Regions from separate parts of the Streptomyces sp. NPDC057565 genome, predicted to be linked through region 1. Evidence: riboswitches for the same ligand, from Rfam matches in the RefSeq annotation. Region 1 holds a riboswitch; each other region holds the start of a gene.

The links. Region 1 has a riboswitch for cobalamin ahead of ACFU8W_RS23190 (ABC transporter substrate-binding protein). Riboswitches for the same ligand answer to the same signal wherever they lie in the genome.
Region 2: another riboswitch for cobalamin. It lies ahead of ACFU8W_RS37135 (cobalamin biosynthesis protein); the one in region 1 lies ahead of ACFU8W_RS23190 (ABC transporter substrate-binding protein).
Region 3: another riboswitch for cobalamin. It lies ahead of ACFU8W_RS07460 (prenyltransferase/squalene oxidase repeat-containing protein); the one in region 1 lies ahead of ACFU8W_RS23190 (ABC transporter substrate-binding protein).
Region 4: another riboswitch for cobalamin. It lies ahead of ACFU8W_RS01775 (CbtB-domain containing protein); the one in region 1 lies ahead of ACFU8W_RS23190 (ABC transporter substrate-binding protein).

Annotation. Positions count from the first base shown of each region.
Region 1 covers NZ_JBHVFU010000012.1:200,489-205,968, reverse strand. The annotation lists partial or broken gene ACFU8W_RS23205 (PRC-barrel domain-containing protein) at 1-316, shown strand, start outside; gene ACFU8W_RS23200 (ABC transporter ATP-binding protein) at 428-1,222, opposite strand; gene ACFU8W_RS23195 (FecCD family ABC transporter permease) at 1,219-2,226, opposite strand; gene ACFU8W_RS23190 (ABC transporter substrate-binding protein) at 2,310-3,377, opposite strand; cobalamin riboswitch at 3,413-3,601, opposite strand; gene ACFU8W_RS23185 (beta-ketoacyl-[acyl-carrier-protein] synthase family protein) at 3,677-4,900, opposite strand; gene ACFU8W_RS23180 (acyl carrier protein) at 4,897-5,157, opposite strand; gene ACFU8W_RS23175 (acyl-CoA dehydrogenase) at 5,443-5,480, opposite strand, start outside.
Region 2 covers NZ_JBHVFU010000038.1:15,125-20,604, reverse strand. The annotation lists gene ACFU8W_RS37150 (class II aldolase/adducin family protein) at 58-771, opposite strand; gene ACFU8W_RS37145 (anion permease) at 1,054-2,340, shown strand; gene ACFU8W_RS37140 (hypothetical protein) at 2,353-2,586, shown strand; cobalamin riboswitch at 2,739-2,870, shown strand; gene ACFU8W_RS37135 (cobalamin biosynthesis protein) at 3,018-3,998, shown strand; partial or broken gene ACFU8W_RS37130 (cobyric acid synthase) at 3,995-5,480, shown strand, end outside.
Region 3 covers NZ_JBHVFU010000003.1:39,747-45,226, forward strand. The annotation lists gene ACFU8W_RS07445 (ABC transporter ATP-binding protein) at 1-512, opposite strand, end outside; gene ACFU8W_RS07450 (energy-coupling factor transporter transmembrane component T) at 512-1,681, opposite strand; gene ACFU8W_RS07455 (SCO2322 family protein) at 1,678-2,364, opposite strand; gene ACFU8W_RS07460 (prenyltransferase/squalene oxidase repeat-containing protein) at 2,361-3,623, opposite strand; cobalamin riboswitch at 3,731-3,865, opposite strand; gene ACFU8W_RS07465 (MBL fold metallo-hydrolase) at 3,897-4,934, opposite strand; gene ACFU8W_RS07470 (aldehyde dehydrogenase) at 5,159-5,480, shown strand, end outside.
Region 4 covers NZ_JBHVFU010000001.1:411,534-417,013, forward strand. The annotation lists gene ACFU8W_RS01765 (Asp23/Gls24 family envelope stress response protein) at 1-32, opposite strand, end outside; gene ACFU8W_RS01770 (histidine phosphatase family protein) at 338-916, opposite strand; adenosylcobalamin (AdoCbl) riboswitch at 1,043-1,193, shown strand; gene ACFU8W_RS01775 (CbtB-domain containing protein) at 1,196-1,414, shown strand; gene ACFU8W_RS01780 (CbtA family protein) at 1,443-2,216, shown strand; gene ACFU8W_RS01785 (GNAT family N-acetyltransferase) at 2,294-2,791, opposite strand; gene ACFU8W_RS01790 (tetratricopeptide repeat protein) at 3,172-3,528, opposite strand; gene ACFU8W_RS01795 (pirin family protein) at 3,694-4,659, shown strand; gene ACFU8W_RS01800 (hypothetical protein) at 5,414-5,480, shown strand, end outside.

The sequences.
Region 1 (5,480 bases):
AGCCACTGACGGTTTCACGGATTCCAAGGAGCTCGACGGCCTGACGGTGTACGACCCCAGTGGCGAGAAGGTCGGCACCGTGGGGCGGGTGTATCTCGACGACGCCACCGGCAGACCGGACTGGATCACGGTGAAGACCGGCCTGTTCGGCATGAAGGAGAGTTTCGTGCCCCTGGACGGCGCTCGCCGGGTCGGCTCCGATCTGCACATCCCTCATCCGAAGGACCGCGTGAAGGGCGCCCCGAGAGTGGACGCGGATGCGCATCTCTCCGTCTCCGAGGAGGAGGAGCTCTACCGTCACTACGACCTCACCAGGTGAGTTTCGCGGTCGGTCCCGGCGCCCCTGGCAGGCGCGGTTCCCGGGAGCGGGCAGGCAAGGGGCGGGGCCGCACGGTGCCGGGGTCCGCCTCCAGCTCCGTATGTCCGGCTATGCCGCCCGTCCGGGCAGAAAACGCACCGAGGGACGCCCGTCCGGGCCGTCCTGGGTGACCACCGCCCGCACCCGGTACACGTCCGCGATGAGTTGCTCGGTGATCACCTCCGCCGGGGTACCGGCGGCCACCACCCGCCCCTCCTTCATGACGACGATCCGGTCGCAGAACATCGCGGCCAGATTCAGGTCGTGCAGGGCGATGACGCCGGTGACGGGCAGCGAGGTGACCAGGGACAGGAGCTCCAGCTGGTGCTGGATGTCGAGATGGTTCGTCGGCTCGTCCAGCAGCAGTTCACGCGGCTGCTGCGCCAGTGCGCGGGCGATCTGGACACGCTGGCGCTCGCCCCCGGAGAGCGTGTGCCAGGACTGTTCGCTGCGTTCGGCGAGTCCGGTGCGTTCCAGCGCCTCGCGTACCGCTTCGTCGTCCGCGCGGCTGGGCGCCGACCAGGCGCGGCGGTGCGGAATGCGGCCCAGCCCGACGACGTCCCGGACGCGCAGTTCGACCTGGGTGTCGGCGTGCTGGTCGACCACGGCGACCCGCTGCGCGACGGTGCGCCGGCCGAGCGCGGCGAGCGGTTCGCCGTCGAGCGTCACCACGCCCGCCGCCGGCACGAGGACCCCCGCGAGCACCCGCAGCAGCGTGGACTTGCCCGACCCGTTGGGGCCGAGGAGTCCGACGGTCGCGCCGGGCGGGGGGACGAGGCAGACCCCGTCGAGGACGAGACGGCCGCCCGCCTCCCGGGAGACCCGCTGGGCGCGCAGACCTGCGGCGGTGCCGTTGGATGTCATGTGGTCCTCCGGGTGCGGTACAGGACCAGAACGAACGCGGGTACGCCGATGAGGGCGGTGACGACGCCCACCGGCACCTCCTGCGGGTCGAGGACGGTCCGGGCGAGCGTGTCGACCCAGACCAGGAACACCGCCCCGGCCAGCGCGGTGACCGGTAGCAGCCGCCGGTGCCCGGAGCCGGTGAGCGCCCGGGCGGCATGGGGCAGCACCAGTCCGACGAAGCCGATGGCGCCCGCCGAGCTGACGAGCGCGGCGGTCAGCAGCGCGGTCGTGCAGAGCAGCACGATCCGGGTGCGGCCGACGTTGACTCCCAGTGCGGCGGCCGCGTCCTGGCCGAAGGCGAAGGCGTCGAGCGTACGGGCGTGGCCCAGACAGATCAGCAGGGTCACGACGAGCACGCTGAAGCAGACCCACACATCGCTCCAGCCGACCCCGCTGAGCGAGCCGAGCAACCAGAACAGCACACCTCGGGTCTGCTCGGCGTCGGCCGAGGTCATCACCACGAAGGAGGTCAGTGCGGAGAACAGCTGCATGGCCGCGACGCCGGAGAGGACGACCCGGTCCGTCGTACCGCCGAGGGTGTGGCTGAGCAGCAGCACCAGGGCGAACGAGCAGAGCGCCCCGATGAATGCCCCGGTCGAGATCGACACCGCTCCCCCGCCCACCCCGAGTACGACGACCACGACCGCGCCCGTCGACGCCCCGGAGGAGACGCCGAGGACGAACGGGTCGGCGAGCGGGTTGCGGAGCAGGGACTGCATGACCGTGCCGCACACCGCGAGCCCGGCGCCGCACACGGCGGCGAGCACAGTACGGGGCATGCGCAGGTTCCAGATGATGCCGTCCCGGATCGGGGTGAGCCGCGAGTCGCCCACCCCGAGATGGGCGGCCACCGCGGACCAGACGTCGGCGACGGAGATCCGGGCGGGGCCGATGGTGACGGCGACGGCAACGGACAACCCGAGCAGGGCGACGCCCGCGGCCCACAGCACACCGTCGCGCAGCCCCCGCGCGCCACCGGCCCTGTGGTGCGTATCGGTTCCGGGTGCCTGCTCCGTACGTACCGCTGCGCCCCGTTCGGTGTCCGTCACCCGGCGAGCCCGAACGTCCGCAGCCCGGCGGCGACCTGTTCCAGGCCTTCGACCGTCCGGATGGACGGGTTCATGGCCTGGCCGCTGAGGAGCACGTACCGCTTGTGCTTGACGGCGTCCATGTTCTTCGTCGCGGGATTGGACTCCAGGAACTCGATCTTCTTCGCGGCGCTCTCGGCGGTCTGTGCCTTGCGCGTCAGATCGCCGATGACCAGGACGTCGGGGTTGCGGTCGGCGACGGTCTCCCAGCTGATCTGCGGCCATTCCTCATGGGTGTCGTCGAAGACGTTCTTCGCTCCGAGCTCCCTGGTGATGACGCCGGGTGCGCCGCAGCAGCCCGCCAGGTACGGGGCCTTGGAGTCGGAGAACCAGTAGAGGAGGGTGGCGTCGGACGCGTCGATGCCGTCGGTGGCCTTCTTCACCCGCTCCCGCAGCCGGGCGACGAGCTCGTCTCCGCGCTGCTGGACGCCGAACACCGCCGCCAGATCGCGCACTTCGCCGTAGACGCTGTCCATGGTCAGTGCTTCGGTACGCGCTCCGTCGCCGCCGCCGCTGTTGTCCTTGCCGGTGCAGTCGGCGGGCGACACGTAGGTGGGGACACCGAGCTCCTCGAACTGCTCTCGGGGGGCGACGCCGCCCTTGGCGAGGGTCGATTCGAACGAGGCGCTGACGAAGTCGGGTTCCTGGTCGAGGACCTTCTCCGACGACGGCCGGTTCTCCGAGAGGCGTGGCACCTTCGCGTTGGCCTTCTCCAGTCCCTTCATCACCGGGTCGGTCCAGGTGGCTGTGGCCGCCAGCCGATCGGCGAGGCCGAGGGAGAGCAGGATCTCCGTCGATCCCTGGTCGACGGAGACGGCGTGGTGCGGTGCGGCTGCGACGGTGACGGTGCGGCCGCAGTTCCTGAGCGTCACCGGATAGCCTTCGCCACCGGCTGACTTGGCTGCAGAGTCGTCGGTCCCTCCGCCGCACGCGGTCAGCAGGAGAAGTGCCGCCGAGAGCAGGGCGGCGGCGCGGACAGGGCTGGCTATGGACGGCACGGAGTCCCTCTGCGTCTCAGGGCCCATGCGCGGAGCCCGGTGTACGGAGTGCTGCCGCCCGGTACCGGGCGGCAGGTGCCAGCAGGTCTTCGGACTCGGGTTCCTTCGGACGGGACGCCTTCCCAGGACATCCGTGGACGTCCCAGTGGCCGTGGCCCCGCCCGTCCCCCTCACCGCTGCGCGTCAGCTCCGGATTCGCACCGGATTCCCTGACCCCTACGTGGAGTTTGACTGGCTTCGGCAAGCTATCACGCTGCCCCGCGCGGCTGGTCGGCGGTGTGGTGGGGCCGCAGGCGCCCCGGCCGTCCCGGCCCGCTCCCCCATGCCTACGGGCGCTGGAGGGCGACCACGGCATTGTGGCCGCCGAACCCGAAGGAGTGGCTCACGGCGCGTCGGACGGGCCGGTGGCGAGGCTGTTCGGTGACGCAGTCGATGTCGAACTCGGGCGCCGGGGCGTCCAGGTTGGCGATCGGCGGTACGACGCCGCGCTGCAGCGTGAGGATCGTCAGCCCCGCCTCGATGGCTCCGGCAGCCCCCATGCAGTGGCCCAGTACCCCCTTGGGGGCGGTGACGGGTGGCCGGTGCGGGTAGGCCCGGCTGATGAGAGCGGCTTCGGTGGCGTCGCCCAGCGGTGTCGACGTGCCGTGCGCGTTGACGTGTTCGACGTCCTCGGCCTCCCAGTCCGCGTCGCGCAGCGCGGCCTCGACCGCGGCCCGGGCGACGGCGCCGGACGGATGCGGACTGGTGGGATGGTGGGCGTCGGTGGTGGCGCCCGTCCCGGCGAGCAGCGCCCGCGGGACCGCTGCCCGGGCCCGTGCGTCGTCCGCCCGTTCCAGCACCATGACGGCGGCACCCTCGCCCATGACGAGACCGGCGCGGTCGGCCGCGAACGGCCGGCAGAGGCGGGCCAGGTCGCCGTCCCTCGTCGCGGCGGCACCGGACCGGGCGAATCCGGTCATGGCGACCGGGAAGACGATCGACTCGGTGGCTCCGGCGATCGCGAGGTCGCACTGCCCGGTGACCAGCAGGTCCCGGGCGACGGAGAGGGCGGTGACCCCGGACGAACAGGCGGTGCACGGCGCCAGGCTGGGACCGGTCGCCCCCATCCGGATGGCGATCTCCGCAGCGGGCATGTTCGGAATGGCGAGGAGGATCCCCGCCGGTGAAGTGGCCCCCGGTCCGCGCCGGTCGAGGGCGACGGCCTGTTCGGTCAGGCCCGCGGAGCCTCCGCTGCTGGTGCCGACGACCACGGCGACCCGGCTGCCGTCCCAGTCGGCCGGGTCCAGTCCGGCGTCCGCGACCGCTTCCCGCGCGGCGAGGACGGCGAACTTGACGTACCTCCCCATCCGGAAGGCCGCACGGCCGCCGACCGCCTCGTCCAGATCGATGCCGGAGACCGTGCAGGCGAAGTCGATCGCGCAGCCTTCGAGCTCGGGGACGGTGCGGGCCGGTGAGACCCCCGCGCACACCCCTTCCCAGGTGGTGTCGGTGTCGTTGCCGACCGGGGTAATCATCCCCAGACCGGTGACGGCGACGGCAGGCCTGTTCATCGGGCGTCGCTCATCGCGGGATCGCCGCTCATCGCAGCATCGATGAACGTCGTGATGTCGGCGAGGGTGGCGTCCTTGTAGAGCTTGTCGGAGTCGGCCTCGACCCCCAGCGTCTCCTTGATGATGACGGCGAACTCGGCGACGGCGAGGGAGTCCATCTCCAGGCTGTCCATCGTGGAACCCGGAAGGATCTCGGCGGCGGGCACCTTGAAGGTGTTCGTGAGAACGTCGGTGATCTTGGGGTGAATCGCGCTCATGATCTTCCTCTTCGCTAGGTCGTACAGGTCGCGCACGTCATGCAGGTTCTGCCGATGCCCGGGACGGCGGAACGCACGGTCCCGACGCCGATGTAACTGACTCCCGATCTGCCGGTTACGCCTTGCGGCGAACCGATTCGCCAACGATCATCCGCGGCTTCGTACAGCACCGGGAAAGGACGGATGCGGTGCCCCCGGTACGCCGGCAGAACGGCCCGGACTCCGAGGGCCCCGCCGCCTCCCGTACCCGGCACGGCTGCCCGGCGGTTCGCTCGCCCGAAGCCTTCAACGCTCCCCCTGCGCCCCGGTGGTGTGCCAGGACG
Region 2 (5,480 bases), on a different contig from region 1:
CGTGCCCGGCCAGTGGACGGGGGCCGTCCGGTGGCTCACCGGGCCGCCCGCTCCCGGTCAGCCGGGTTGTCCGTACCCCTTCAGGGCGTCCTGCACGTCGCGCAGCTGAGCGAGGGAGAGCAGGGACGGGGTGTGGCCGGGTACCGAGCTCGCGGTGAGCCAGAGCCTGCACATCCATTCCAGCTGGGCGGTGCGGTCGTAGGCCTGGTCGAGGGTGGATCCGTAGGTGACCGTTCCGTGGTTGCGGAGCAGACAGCCCGTGCGGTCGCGCAGGGCGGCCAGCATGTGGTCGGCCAGCTCCTGCGTTCCGTAGCGCGCATAGGCCGCGGTACGGACGGGGCCGCCGAGCATGGCGGCGGCGTAGTGCACCAGCGGGACCTCGGGGACGAGGGTGGAGACGGCCGTGGCGTGCACGGCGTGGGTGTGCACGACGGCGGCGGCGTCGGTGTGGCGGTAGACCGCCAGGTGGAGCGGGAGTTCGCTGGTCGGGGCAAGGACGCCGAGCACCTGGTTGCCGTGGAGGTCGACGGCCACGGTGTCGCCGGGGCCGAGCCGGTCGTACGGCACACCGCTCGGCGTGACCAGGACGAGGTCGCCGACCCGCGCCGACACATTGCCCGAGGTGCCGACGACAAGGCCCTCCGTCGCGGTCCTGCGGGCGGTGGCGACGACACCGTTCCAGGCCTGCTCGATCGCGTCGCGCGCATCGTTCGCGTCGTGCCCGTTATGGCCGTTATGGCCGTCGTGTGCGCCCTCGTGATGATCCCTCATGGGGGAATCCTGTCAGCGGGGCCGTCGCGATAGGGGACCCCGGGTGACCCACATCTCTTTTCGAGGGTTTCCCGGCCTCGGATCGCGGGGCGCAACGCGGGGCGGGAGAGGCGAAATCCGGCCACGGCAGGCGCTGCGCCCCGCATCGGCTGTCGGTGGTCCGACAAAGAGAACGACTCAACTCCGTTTTGGGTCACCACAGGGCCCCACTCAGTTCATCTTCCGTTCACCCAGGTTGCCTACGTTCCACGTGCCAATGACGTCGAACGATTGCCTGGGTAAATGGAACACATCACGCTGCTACTCGCGATTGTGATCGTGACAGCTCTAGTGTTCGATTTCACGAACGGTTTCCATGACACCGCGAACGCGATGGCGACCACCATCTCGACCGGTGCCCTCAAACCCAAGACAGCGGTGGCCATGTCCGCCGCTCTCAACCTCGTCGGCGCGTTCCTGTCGGTGGAGGTCGCCAAAACGATCTCCGGCGGGATCATCAACGAGGACGGGCTACGGACAGAAGTCATCTTCGCGGCCCTCGTCGGCGCCATTCTGTGGAATCTGCTGACCTGGTTGGTCGGGCTGCCGTCCAGTTCGTCCCACGCACTCTTCGGCGGCCTGATCGGTGCCGCGGTGATGTCGGCGGGCTGGTCCTCGGTCGACGGCGGCACCGTCGTCACCAAGGTGCTGCTTCCCGCGGTCGCCGCCCCGGTCGTCGCCGGTCTCGCCGCACTGCTGGCGACCAGGCTGACCTACCGGATCGGCGGCGGGATCCGTAACGACGCCCAGGAGAAGGCCACCGCCAAGGGCTACCGGGCCGGCCAGATCGCCTCGGCCGGACTGGTCTCGCTCGCCCACGGCACCAACGACGCGCAGAAGACCATGGGCATCATCACCCTGGCCCTGGTCACCGGTGGGGTCCTGTCCCCCGGCTCGAACCCGCCGGTCTGGGTCATCGTCTCCGCCGGTCTGGCCATCGCACTCGGCACCTATCTGGGTGGCTGGCGCATCATCCGCACCATGGGCAGCGGCCTCACCGAGCTCAAGCCGCCGCAGGGCTTCGCCGCCCAGACCAGTGCGGCCACAGTCATCCTGGCCTCCTCGCACCTCGGCTTCTCCCTCTCCACCACCCAGTCCTGCTCCGGCGCCGTGATGGGTGCGGGGCTCGGCCGCCGGGGCGGTGTGGTCCGCTGGTCCACCGCCACCCGGATGTTCGTCGCCTGGGGTCTGACCCTGCCGGCCGCGGGTCTGGTCGGCGCGGGCGCGGAGTTCCTCACCAAGCAGGGCACCTGGGGTGTCACCGTCGTCGCCGTCCTGCTCGTCGCGGGCTCCGGAGCGATCTGGCTGGTGTCCCGGCGCAAGCCGGTCGGGCACGACGATGTCGCGCCCGACGGCGAGGACGCCGAGCCGGCGGGTGTCATCACCACCGCCATCGCGGCCGTCACCCCGCCGCCCGCCGGGGCGGCCGCGGTCGCCACGGCAGTGGACACGACCACGGACCTCAAGACCACCATCCCGGCCCAGCCCGGAACCGTCGCCGCCGATCCGGCGCGGCCCGCCACGGTGTAAGGACAGATCACCATGAACATCGACTGGGCAGCTCTCGGCTCCGTTTTCGGCGTCTCGCTCGTCGTCACCGTCGCACTGGTGGGCCTCTTCACCCTGGGCATCGTCGGACTCTCCAAGCAGGCCGAACCGGCCGCGCAGGGCGGCTCCACCGGAGGCTCCCTGGTGCTCGCCCGTGCGGGTGCGTACCTCTGCTTCGGGCTCTGCGCGGCCGCGGTCGCGTACGGGATCTATCTGATCGTCGCCTGAGCCCCTTCCCGCGCTCCCCCGTCGGGCCGGACACACCTCACGTGTGTCCGGCCCGATGTGCGTCTGCGCACACTGCACCGCCGCAGGTCAACGCCAGGTTGACGGGCGTTCGCGCAGCGTGGTGGACTGCCGGAGCCATTTACGGCGACAGCAGAGGAAGCCGGTGCGAATCCGGCGCGGTCCCGCCACTGTCACCGGGGAGCAGTCCCCCACACCGGAAGTCACGGCTCGCGCATGCGGGCTGGAAGGCCGGGGGAACTGCGGATCCGGGAGCCAGGAGACTCTCGCCGCCGGTCACGTCGAACCAGGGCGCGGACCCTGAGTGAGGACATATCGCCATGCCCGGCTGCCGTGCGTCCGCCGTTTCTGTGCCGCTCCCACCAGGAGCCGGCTGTACGAAGGTCCTTCGAGGCAGTTCGGCCGGTTGAGCCGTGCGAGCCGACCGCATCTTCGCGTACGGCGCCGCCGCCGGTCTGATCGGCGATCTGCTGCTCGGTGATCCCCGCCGGGGGCATCCGGTCGCCGCATTCGGGCGGGCCGCGGCAGGCGTCGAACGGCGCCTGTGGCGCGACCACCGCGGGTGGGGCGCCCTGCACACCCTGGTCTGCGCCGGAGGCGCCGCGGGTGGAGCCGCGCTGGCCGCCCGTGCCGTACGCCGTCATCCCGCCGCCTCCGTCGCCCTGGCCGCGGCCGCCACCTGGTCCGTCGTCGGCGGCACCTCGCTGGGTCGCGAGGCGCGCGCCATCGGTGGCGCGCTCGCCGCCGGTGACATCGAGCTGGCCCGGGAGCGGCTCCCCCATCTGTGCGGGCGCGACCCGCACTCCCTCGACGGGCCGCAGATCGCGCGCGCCGTGGTGGAGTCCGTGGCCGAGAACACCTCGGACGCGGTGGTCGGCGCGCTGGTGTGGGGCGCGCTGGGTGGCGTACCCGGACTCGTCGCCTTCCGCGCCGTCAACACCCTCGACGCGATGGTCGGGCACAAGTCGCCCCGCCATCTGCGCTACGGCTGGGCCTCGGCCCGCCTGGACGACGTCGCGGGCTGGCCCGGCGCCCGGCTCACCGCCGTGCTCGCCGTGGTTGCCGGGGGGCAGCCACGTCGAGCGTTGCGGGCCTGGCGGGCGGACGCGGGCAGGCATCCGAGCCCCAACGCGGGTCCGGTGGAGGCCTCGTTCGCGGGGGCGCTCGGCGTACGGCTCGGCGGGACCCTCGCGTACGGCGGACGTGTCGAGCACCGGCCGGTACTGAACGGCGCGACCGGCCGTGCGGTGGAGACCGGGGACATCGAGCGCGCGGTGCGGCTGTCGCGCCGGGTGGGGGTGCTGGCCCTCGGCGTGTGCGCGGCGGGCCGGCTGATCGCGGGACGGTGGTCGCCCTCGGGGCGGCGTCCGGCCGCGGGACGGAGCGGGAAATGAGCGGCGGACTGCTGGTCGCCGGAACCACGTCGGACGCGGGCAAGAGCGTCGTCACCGCAGGCATCTGCCGGTGGCTGGTGCGCCAGGGCGTGAAGGTCGCGCCGTTCAAGGCGCAGAACATGTCGCTGAACTCGTTCGTGACCCGCGAGGGTGCGGAGATCGGGCGAGCGCAGGCGATGCAGGCGCAGGCCGCGCGGGTGGAACCGACCGCGCTGATGAACCCGGTACTGCTCAAGCCCGGCAGCGACCGGTCCAGTCAGGTCGTCCTGATGGGCAGGCCGGTGGGCGAGATGAGCGCGCGCGGTTACCACGGGGGGCGACAGGAATCCCTCCTCGGTACGGTCGTGGACTGCCTGGAGCAGCTTCGGGGCACCTATGACGCAGTGATCTGCGAGGGGGCGGGCAGCCCGGCCGAGATCAATCTGCGGCGCACCGACATCGTGAACATGGGGATCGCGCGGGCCGCGCGGTTCCCCGTCGTCGTCGTCGGCGACATCGACCGCGGTGGCGTCTTCGCCTCGTTCTTCGGCACGACGGCACTGCTCGGCGCCGAGGACCAGGCGCTGATCGCCGGCTATCTGGTCAACAAGTTCCGCGGCGACGTGTCGCTCCTGGAGCCGGGTCTCGACATGCTGCACGGGCTGACCGGGCGACGGACGTACGGAGTGCTGCCGTTCGCCCACGGCCTGGGCATCGACGAGGAGGACGGACTGCGGGTCTCGCTGCGCGGGGCCGTACGCGAGTCGGTCGTCGCGCCGCCGCACGGCGAGGACGTGCTGCGGGTCGCGGTGTGCGCCGTACCGCTGATGTCGAACTTCACCGATGTGGACGCACTGGCCGCCGAACCGGGTGTCGTGGTCCGGTTCGTGGACCGGGCGGAGGAGCTGGCCGACGCGGATCTGGTGATCGTGCCCGGCACGCGCGGGACGGTGAAGGCGCTGGCCTGGCTGCGGGAACGGGGGCTGGCCGACGCGCTGCTGCGGCGGGCGGCGCAGGGGCGTCCGGTGCTCGGCATCTGTGGCGGGTTCCAGGTGCTCGCGGAGCGGATCGAGGACGAGGTGGAGTCGCGGGCGGGGCGGGTCGACGGGCTCGGACTGCTGCCGGTGCGGATCCGGTTCGACCGCGAGAAGACCCTCGCCCGGCCGGTCGGTACGGCGCTCGGGGAGCCGGTGGAGGGGTACGAGATCCACCACGGGGTCGCCGATGTGCGGGGCGGCGAGCCGTTCCTGGACGGGTGCCGGGTCGGCACGGTGTGGGGGACGCACTGGCACGGGTCGCTGGAGAGCGATGCGTTCCGGCGGCGGTTCCTGGGGGAGGTCGCGCGGGCGGCGGGACGGCGGTTCGTGGCCGCACCGGACACGAGTTTCGGGGCGTTGCGGGAGGAGCAGCTGGATCGGCTGGGGGATCTGATCGAGGAGCACGCGGACACGGGGGCGTTGATGCGGTTGATCGAGGCGGGGGTGCCGGAGGGACTGCCCTTTG
Region 3 (5,480 bases), on a different contig from region 1:
GCGGACGTCGGCTCGTCCAGGACCAGCACCTTGGGGTGCGGGGTCAGCACGGAGCCGATCGCGACCCGCTGCTGCTGGCCGCCGGAGAGCGTGCCGATCGGCCGGTCGCGCAGCCCGGCGAGGCCCAGCAGATCGAGGGTCTCCTCGACCCGCCGCCGCATGACATCGGGGGCGAGCCCCAGCGACTCCATGCCGTACGCAAGCTCGTCCTCGACGGTGTCGGTGACGAAATGGGAGAGCGGGTCCTGGCCCACTGTGCCGACCAGATCGGCGAGTTCGCGCGGTTTGTGGGTGCGGGTGTCGCGGCCGTCGACCGTCACCCGGCCGCGCAGCGTGCCGCCCGTGAAGTGCGGTACGAGACCGGAGACGGCCCCGAGAAGCGTCGACTTGCCGACCCCCGACGGACCGACGAGCAGCACCAACTCGCCCTCCGGGACCGTCAGATCGACGCCGGACAGGGTGGGGTGCGCCATGCCCTCGAACTGCACCGAGACCTGCTCGAACCGGATCATCACTGCCCCTTCTCGGAGTGCGCGACGGGAGCCCCGGCCGGACCACCCACCGGGGGCGGCGCGGGCGCCACCACCGCGGGCAGCAGCCCGATCAGCACCGCCGCCGCGGGCCACAGCGGGAACACCGGCGCGACCAGGGGTACGACCCCGGGGTGCAGCGCCTCCGGGTCGACGCTGCCCGCCAGGATCATCGCCGTCGCGACCATCGCACCCGACCCCGCCACCAGCCAGGCCCGCACACCCCACCGGTCGGGCCGGTAGCGGGTACGGACCGAGCGGGCGCCGCCGAGCCGCAGTCCGGCCGTCGCGGCGACGAGCCCGGCGAGCAGCAGCGGCAGACCGTAGACCGCACCCTGCGAGGCCAGCAGGCCGTACGTACCGGCGCAGACCCCCAGCAGACCGCCGAGGGTGAGGACGTTCGTGGTGTGCCGGACGGCGGGCGGGACCTGCGCCGTACGCCCGTACCCGCGCGCGTCCATCGACGCCGCCACGGCCACCGACCGCTCCAGCGCACCCTCCAGCACCGGCAGTCCGATCTGCAGAACGGCCCTGATGCCCCCGGTCGGGCGGCCCCGCAGCCGGCGTGCGGTGCGCAGGCGCACCACATCGGCGACCATGTTCGGCGCGAACGTCATCGCGACGACGACGGCGACCCCCGCCTCGTACAGCGCACCCGGCAGCGACTTGAGCAGCCGGGCCGGGTTGGCGAGCGAGTTCGCCGCGCCGATGCAGATCAGCAGTGCGGCCAGCTTCGCCCCGTCGTACAGCGCGAAGAGCAGCTGCTCGGCGGTGACCCGGCCGCCGATCCTGACACCCTGCGCCCAGTCGGGCAGCGGGACTTCGGGGAGGGTGACCACCAGGTGCGTACCGGGGATCGGCGAGCCGAGGACGACGGAGAACAGCAACCGCACGGCGACGACGAACAGTCCGATCTTGATGAACGCCCCGTACGAACGCGCCCACGGCGCATCCGTACGGCGCGCCGCCACGACATATCCGGCCACGCCCACCAGCAGCCCGAGCAGCAGCGGATTGCTGGTCCGCGACGCGGCGGTGGCCAGCCCGAGCGCCCACAGCCACCAGGCCCCGGCGGGCAGGGCATTGCTGCGGGTCGCCGCGGGCGCCCGCAGTGCATGGCTGAGCCGGACCGCGCCGGGGGAGGCGGTCATCCGCGCCGGCGGCGGGCCTGCAGGACGGCGGCGATGCCGAGCAGCAGGACGGCACCGAGCCCGACGAGCACGCCGGTGGACGGACCGCTGCGCCCGTTCCCGGGGTGGGAGGACGAGGGAGAGGCGGACGCCGTGTGCCCGCTGCCGGAGACCTGCTCACCGCAGCCCGAGGCGGGGTAGCCGGAGATGGCGCAGAGCAGGGCGTCGCTGCTGTAGCGCAGCGGCTTGGCCACCGAGGCGAGCGCCTCGGCGGTACTCGCCCCGGGGGCGACCTGCGCACAGGCGGTGCGCAGCGCGGGCGGCGTCTCCCCGGCCGGGGCGTCCGCCGCCGTGCCGGGGTCGATGACGAGCGCGACGCGCTTGGTGCCGTCCTTGGCGGGGGTGTCCGCGCAGACCGTCGCGAAGTCGGGGCTGCGGCGCGGCTTCGCCGAGTCCTGGGAGTCCTCGCTCACGGAGAACCGGAAGCCCTGCACCGCCCCGTCGTCGGGCCGGACGAGCGAGGGTCCCTGGGTGGCGTAGGCCCAGCCGGACCCCTTGCCCTCCCAGAACGACCAGTAGCGGTAGCCGGCCGCATGGGCGGTGCCCGCGCCGAGCACGGTCAGAGCGGCGCCGAGCACCAGCAGCAGCGCGACGGCCACCCGTCCGCCGAAGGCATGCCCCGCACGATTCCCCGCCCGGTTCACGGCTGCTTCCGGCGGCTGCTGATCAGGAAACCGATGCCCGCACCGGCGGCGAGACCGATACCGACCAGCCACCACACCCCGAGACCGGCGTCGTCGCTGGTGCCGTCCTGGGCCGAGAAGTCGTCCGGGGTCGCACTGGGCGTGATGACGGCGGCGGGCGCGGGACCGCTCGCGTTCAGCTCCCGGATCAGGTCGACGCCACCGAAGTCGCGGGCGTCGGCGCCGGTCGCGTGCGCGGCCAGGACCAGCTGGGCATAGGCGGCCGGGCCGCTCTCCTCGGCCCAGCTCCTGGAGTTCTTCTGCAGCCAGCCGACCGCGTCGGCCGCCTTGTTCTTGTGGCCCGCGGAGGCCAGGGCGACGACCGCGTCCGCGGTGTTGCCGAAGTCGGGCTGCGGGGTGGTGTCGTCGGAGCCCGGCATCGGCGGCAGGTTCAGATGGTTGCCGTTCTTCGCGAGGGCGCCCGCGAGGTGGAAGGCGCCGTTCTGGGCAGCCTGCTCCGGCTTGACGACGTCGCTCGTCCGGCAGGCCGGCGGCTTGCCCTCGACCGTGGCGTTGTCCCCGGCGGCCAGCCCCTTGCCCATCGAGCCGAGCACGGCGGCCGCGGTGGCATCCGCGTTCGCGGCGAGCTTCCCGGCCTTGTCGGGCTGGTACGCGAACGCGCCCCCGTCCTTGCCGCCGCACGGGATCGCGAGCGCGAGCAGTGCGTCGTACGGGGTTTTGCCGCCCGGATTCGTCATGTCGCCGATCCGCTGGCCCTGCCGGGCCAGCGCGCCGATCACGATCGAGGTGGAGTTGGCGTCGCTGGGGGAACCCGCGTTGTAGCCCCAGCCGCCGTCCTCGTTCTGGATGGACTTCAGCCAGCGGACGCCGTTGTTCACGATGTCGCCGTGCCCGCCGATTTCCGCCAGCGCCTGCACCGCGGCGGCGGTCGCATTGGTGTCCAGCATGGTCTTGGCGTCGCACGGCTTGGAGACATCGGCGCGGTACGAGGCGTAGGCGCCGCTCGCGCACTGCTGGGCGATCAGCCAGTCCACCGACTTCGTCGCGGGCACGACCCCCTCGACGCGCTGGGCGAGGAAGGCCAGCGACTGCCGCCAGACCCCGTCGTACGTCGGGTCCTTGGTTCCGTACAGCCCGGAGGGCAGCGCGACGGACGGGGTGGGGGAGGGGGACGGTGCCGCGACCGCGGCCGGGGCAGCGGCCGCACAGAGCACGGTGGCGGTGGCGGCGAGCGCTGCTGCGCTGCGGCGTACGGTCATGGCGGGCTGAGCCTCTCCTGGTGGGAAACCGGGCACAGGCACACTCAGGCACCAGGCTCCGGCCCCGTATTCCTCGACGGTGCCGGCCACCGGGGTTCCGGTGACGCGAGCCGGTCACGACCGCGGACAGGGCAGCCCGACTCACCGCTGTGTCAGCGGCTCACGGTTGCGTGGTCAGTGCCGGATTCGCACCGGCTTCCCCCTGAACGGGCATGATGACGACTCGCACATTCTACCGGGGCGTAGCCGGCCCCTTCCGGGCGGAGGGCTGCCTCACACAGCGACGTACGTCACGGGTCCGCTGCCCGGCACCGCCTCCGCGCGCCCCAGCTTCACCAGCCGGCGCACATGAGCCTCCGCCTCGGAGACGGCGATGTTCCGCGAACCGTACGGGATCTGCTCCCAGGGCCGGTTCCACTCCATCCGCTCGGCCAGTTGCCATGGCGTCAACGGGGTGGCGAGCAGGGCGAGCAGTCCGGTCAGCCGCTCCTCGTGATGGTCGAGGAGTTCCCCTACGCGCCCCGCCGCGTCCGCGAACGGGTGCTGGTGGGCGGGGAGCACCTCGGCGACCCCGAGCCGGCCGATGCGCTCCAGCGAGTCCAGGTAGTCGCCCAGGGGGTCGGTGACCGTCGCATCGTCCGGGTCCTCGTACAGCCCGATGTGGGGGCTGATGCCGGGCAGCAGATGGTCACCGGAGAAGAGACGGCCGCGGCCGGGCAGACCGGCCGGGTGGTCCTCCTCCAGGTGCAGGCAGACATGGCCGGGGGTGTGGCCCGGCGTCCAGATCGCCCGGAGCCGCCGGCCCGCGAGGTCGAGCAGCTCGCCGGGGACGATCTCGCGGTCCGGGAGGGCGGCGCGCAGTCCGGGGAGCGTGCGCATCCGGCCGCCCGTGCGGGCGGCGCGCAACGGGGCGAGGTGCTCCTCCGGTGCGCCGACCGCGGCGAGCTTCGCCGCGAGGTAGCTCAACCAGGTGCCCGGTTCGGATTCGCGGGTGCGGCGCACGATCGCGGTGTCCGCGGCGTGCATCGCGATCCACGCCCCCGATGCCTCGCGGACCTGTCCGGAGAGTCCGTGGTGGTCGGGGTGGTGGTGGGTGATGACCACGCCGTGGATGCCTGCGATGTCCACACCGACGGCGGCGACTCCGGCGACCAGGGTGTCCCAGGCGTCGGGGTCGTCCCAGCCGGTGTCGACGAGGACCGGCCCGCGGTCGGTGTCGAGGACATGCACCAGGGTGTGGCCGAGCGGGTTGTCCGGGATCGGGACCTTGATGGACCACACGCCGCCGCCGTGCTCGGTCACCTGTGTCATGGGCTCCCCATCTCTCGCGTCGGCCGGGCCGCGCTGTGCCACCCCTACTGTAACGAGAACTTGTTCCATTAGTAGCCCAAGTCGACCATCCGTGCGGGGGTGTTGCAGCGCCCCCGTCCGGGGCGTGGACTCCTGGAACTGGAACTGGTATCAGTTCTGACACGGAGTCAGATATGAAATCAGGTGTGGAGTCGGTACGTGCCGGGTCGCGGGAGGCAGCAGCCATGACCGAGCTTGTGGAACACGGAAAACTGTTCATCGGCGGGGAGTTGGTCGATCCGCTCGGCCGGGACGTCATCGAGGTGATATCGCCCCACACCGAGCAGGTCATCGGTCGGGTGCCGCACGCCTGTGAAGCGGATGTGGACCGGGCTGTCGCCGCCGCCCGCCGGGCCTTCGACGAAGGGCCCTGGCCGCGCGCGTCCCTGAACGAGCGGATCGAGGTGATCACGCGGATCAAGGACGCGTTCGCCGTGCGGCACGAGGAGATCGCCCGCGTGATCAGCTCCGAGAACGGAACTCCGTACAGCTCCAGTGTGATGGTGC
Region 4 (5,480 bases), on a different contig from region 1:
TCGGGCCGCTTCACCTGTGTTTGATCGGTCATGGTCGGTCGCCCTTCCGAAGAGAAGGTGGGTTCGAACGCCTTGGCCATTTTACGTACCATTTGTCCGCATCGCTCGAGCGGTACGGGTGTATGGGCGGACCCACGGACGGGCCCCGCGCGGAGAGGAGGGGCGGGTGGGCGGACTGCCCCTTCTCGTCCTCACACCTTCCTGGGCTCCGTCTCCACGCCCGCTTCGGTCTCTCCGTCGACGGACTCGAACAGACCGACCGGTCGCCGGAGAGATGCTGTGACCTGACGTCACGGGCGGGGCGGGCCGGTCCGGCGGTGTGAAGGACGACGCCGGGTTACGGGGCGACGGTTCCGGCGCTCAGGGACCGCCCGCAGCGCAGGTTCCAGCGGCCGGACCGGCCGCTGAGCTCGGTCAGCGTCAACGGGGCGACGTCCAACCGCCAGAACGCCTGCGGCGGAAGGCCCAGCGCATGCACGATCGCAGCGCGCACCACTGCGGGTTCGACCACGGCGATCACGCGGCCGTCACCGGCGCCGTCCCGATGCAACGAGTCCAGCCAGCCGCCTACTCGCGCACACAGGTCCAGCAGCGACTCACCGCCGTGCGGTGCCGCCGAAGGGCCGGACAGCCAGTCCGACACCGCCTCCGGCTCGGCCTCGCTCACCTCAGCCAGCCGCCGCCCGCTCCAGCGCCCCAAGTCCCAGCCACGGAGGGACGGTTCGGGCTCGGACCGCAGCCCCAGCGCCTCGGCGGTCCCGGCGCACCGCTCGTCCGCGCCGCACACCCGGCGGTCGGCGGCAGGCACCGCGTCCGCGGCCGCACGCGCCCGCCGGACACCGGACGCGTCGAGCGGGGCGTCGCCGTCGAAACGGGCTTCACGCAGCGCCGCATTGAGCGCCGGTGAGATCAACATCACCTGTACCGTCAACACCGGTGTCAACTCCCTGAACTGTGGACTCTCGGGTAAGCACACCATGGCCTCCGGGTCTTCCGGCCCCGCGGATGGCGCCATGGCGGCGGGTGCCCGCAGGCGGTATGGTCGCGACGAACATGACGACGGTGTGATGGAAGTCCGGTGAGAATCCGGCACGGTCGCGCCACTGTGAACCCGTACCTGTACGGGAAGTCAGACCCGGCACTGTCGTCTTCAGGCACCACGATCGGGACGCGTGTTCCCTCAGGAGGTTCTGCCATGGCACAGACTGCTGCCCCCGCAAGCGTTGCAACACCCGCCATCACCCCCATCTCGCTGAAGGCCATTGCCCCGTGGGCGGTCTTCTTCGGCATCCTCATGCTCGTCCTCCTGTACTTCGTCGGCGCCGAGCAGGGTGCCACCGCCCTCATTTCCGGCGAAGGTGTCCACGAGTGGGTTCACGACGGTCGCCACCTGCTCGGTTTCCCCTGCCACTGACACGCTGCGCACCTCAGGGGAACCCCTCATGAACTCCATATCCGTCAGAGCCCTGCTCGTCCGCGGCATGCTGGCCGGACTTACCGCGGGCGCGCTCGCTCTTGCGGTCGCCTACTTCCTCGGTGAATCCCGGGTGAACGCGGCGATCGCCCTCGAAGAGGCTCACAGCCACGACCACGGCGGCGGCGAGGAGCTCGTCAGCCGCACCATGCAGTCCACCGCGGGTCTCGCCACCGGTGTCCTGGTCTTCGGCGTGGCTATCGGCGGCATCGCCGCGCTGGTCTTCTGCTACGCCCTCGGCCGCATCGGCAGGTTCGGCCCGAGGGCCACGGCCGCATTGATTGCGTTCGGTGCCCTGCTGACCGTGTATGTCGTGCCATTCCTCAAGTACCCGGCCAATCCGCCGGCTGTCGGAAACCCCGACACGATCGGCCAACGCACCACCCTGTTCTTCCTGATGGTCGCCCTCAGCGTGCTGCTGGCCGTCGCTGCCGTCATCTTCGGCAAGCGGCTGGCTCCCCGCCTCGGCAACTGGAACGCGTCCATTGCGGCGTCCGCCGCCTATGTGCTCGTCATCGGGCTGGCCTACGCCTTCCTGCCCTCGTTCAATGAGGTCGGAAAGGACTTCCCGGCCAGTCTGCTGTGGGAGTTCCGCCTCGCCACTCTCGCCGTTCAGGCCACGCTGTGGACCACTTTCGGTCTGGTCTTCGGCTATCTGACCGAGCGACTGCTCGTGCCGAAGACCGGTGCGATGACGTCCGGGGGCGGTACCACGTCCCATGCGGGCGCCGCTGCGAGCTGAGGCGCCGGCCGACTCGTCGGCCGTATGACGGCAGAACCCGCCGGAGCGTCCCGGCGGGTTCTGCCCCTGAGCTCCTCTTATACGGCGTCCGTCGCGGCGGTGGCTTCAACCACGTACGTCACCTCCGTTGTGTCCGGCACCTCCGGCGTGTCCGACCATTCGACGATGAAGTACTTGACCCGGTCGTCCGCCCTGACGAAACGCATGCCTGCCGCCACCATGACGCGCTGGGACGCGATGTTGTCGAGGTCGGCATCGCCGTTCACGGCGGCGATGCCCTCGTCGCGGGCGAACTCCAGCAGCGCTCGCAGCGCCTCGGAGGCGTACCCCTTGCCGCGCGCCGCAGGGGTCAGGCCGTAGCCGATCGTCACCTGCCCCTCCGCGTTCGGAGCGCCGTGAAAGCCCACTCCGCCTATGGCGTGCCCGTCCTGGCGGAGGCGGATCTCGTAGGCGCCGAACGGCTGGGGGTTGCCGGAGTCGGCGCAATGCTCCAAGAAATGCCTGGCCCCGGCCGTGTCGCCGTCGGTGGGGTACTCCGGTGCCCATAGGGCACCCGGCCCCGGACGGTGGGCCACTACGTTTTCCGCCTCGGCGGGACTCAACGGGTGGAGTACGAGTCGAGGTGTCACAAGATCTCCCATGACCCGTCGGACTATCACGGCGGCGACCTTCGGCGCACCGGAATTATCGGAATTTTTGCTGCCTGAAGGGGGGTAGCAGTGCCCTGACCTTCGCGCACTGGGCGGAGCACCACGTGGCGGCCTTCCGCTGACATGGGCCCCGGTCGACGCAGCCGCCACCTCCCAGGCCGACGCATGTGGACACGGTCCGTCCGCAGCGGTGGGCCCGGTCGGCATGCGTTCGCCGACCGGGCCCACCGTCTTGCACCCACAGCGGCCGGGAATGAGGGCGGGCGTCCCTCGTCGGACAGTGTCCGTCCCGGAGCCCCGCCGTCTCAGCTGCTTATGTCCTCGCCGAAGTCCCCGGACATCGCCGCCGCCATCCTCAGGTGAGGCGTCGCCTCCTCCTGCCGGCCCTGCCGCTCCAGGGTGCGGCCGAGCATCAGCCGCGCATAGTGCTCCACCGGGTCGCGCTCCAGCACCGCCCGCAGCTCCGTCTCGGCCTTGCCGAGCCGCGCCGAGTGGTAGTAGGCGCGGGCCAGCAGCAGCCGCGGCGCGACCTGCTCCGGCGCTTCCTCGACCAGTCCGCCCAGGATCCGGGCCGCGGTCAGGTACTCCTTGGCCTCGAAGAACATCCGGGCGCGGTCCCAGCGGTCCGCTGCCGTGCCGAACTCGTAATAGGTGTCGTTCACTTGTCCTCCTCGGTCGCGGCCTTCGGCGATCCGTCGGGCCGTGCGTCCAATCGTTCGCGCAGCCCGCTGTCAGCTTGCACAACACCTCATTATGGTTGAACATTCCACCAAGCTTTTGGCGTGGGTACCGACCGCCCGCGCCTGCGCAGGAATAGGTTGAGCGCCATGAGCAATCTCGATCGCCAGGCCGCACTCTCCGTCTGCGGCGGCCGGGGCTTTGTCGTCGCCGACCCGGTGCGTGAACTCCTCAACCCGCGTCACGTCCAGCTCGGCGAATCCACCGAGGTTCGCAGGCTGCTGCCCAATCTCGGCCGCCGGATGGTCGGAGCCTGGGCCTTCGTCGATCACTACGGCCCCGACGACATCGCCGACGAACCCGGGATGCAGGTGCCGCCCCACCCCCACATGGGCCTGCAGACGGTCAGCTGGCTCCACGACGGCGAGGTGCTTCACCGCGACAGCCTGGGGAGCCTGCAGACGATCCGCCCGCGAGAACTGGGACTGATGACCTCCGGCCGGGCGATCAGCCACTCCGAGGAGAGCCCGAAGCCGCACGCTCGCTTTCTGCACGGCGCCCAGCTCTGGGTTGCGCTGCCCGACGCTCACCGCCACGTCGAGCCGCACTTCCAGCATCACACCGACCTGCCGACCGTGACCGCCCCCGGCCTCACCGCCACGGTGATCCTCGGCGAGCTGGACGGCGCCACTTCCCCCGGCACCGCCTACACCCCGATCGTCGGCGCCGACATCGCCCTGACCCGTGGCGCCCAGGCACGTCTGCCGCTCGATCCGGACTTCGAGTACGCCGTGCTGTCCATGTCCGGCGAGGCGGAGGTCGACGGCGTGGCCCTGCTGCCCGGATCGATGCTCTACCTCGGCTGCGGCCGCACCGAACTCCCGCTGCGCGCCGACTCCGACGCCGGGCTGATGCTCCTCGGGGGCGAGCCCTTCGAGGAGGAGCTCGTCATGTGGTGGAACTTCATCGGGCGGACGCACGAGGACATTGCGAAGGCCCGGGAGGACTGGATGAACAGTTCCCGCTTCGGCGAGGTGAAGGGCTACGACGGCGACCGACTGCCCGCCCCCGAACTCCCGCCCGTGGCGCTGAAACCGCGGGGGAGGGTGCGCTGACTCTGTCCTCCTGATCCCCGACCTTCCGACACGGCGCGCGGGCCGGTCCTCCGGGACCGGCCCGCGCTCACGCCTGCGCTGATGCGCTCTTCAGCTCGCCGATCGGCCGACGGACGGATCGCGCCGACCGTGGAGGTAACAACCGGCCCCGGTCCGACGCCCCTACCGGCGAAGACCGACCCTTCTGTCACGTCTTCGGGTGCGAGGCCCACAGCACAGAACAGCTCGTCCCCGACTGTCCCACTCCTCGTCGCCGCTGCGGAGTCCCATCCGGCAGCGGGCTCGCGGATCAACCAAACGATGGACAGAACCCGGCGCGTGTATTGCCTAGTCTCTGGACCGAGCGAACCGGGAGCGAAGATCGAAGCGTCGCGCTGGTTCGACGTGATGACGGTGGCGTGGATGGCGTTTGCGATGTTCGTGCTGTATGTCCAGCTCTGGCCGCCGCGGCCGGCGCTCCCAGCGGTCGCCGTGGGAACTGCTGTTGTGGTCGCCCTCAGAGGTGCAGGCGGGCGCACCGGCCGTACCGCAGGTGGTCGGCCTGGTGACGGGTGCGCTCGCCTCTCTCTCTTGTAAAAGGGGCGCGCCTCCAAGTCGGCCTGAGTGTCTTCGTGTCGGGGCAGCGCGACGCGAGAGCTCGGCGGTTGCCGGGCAGTCGTCTCGGTCGCCGATGCGCGCCACTCCCACCTTGATCGGTGCTGAAGCTGCCCTGCCGCTCCGCCGGTCGCAGCGAACACAGAAAGGAATTCACGCAATGAGCAGACGCCGCCAGTTGATCGCCGTACTTGTGGCCGGGATACTCGCTCTCTCGACCGGTGTAG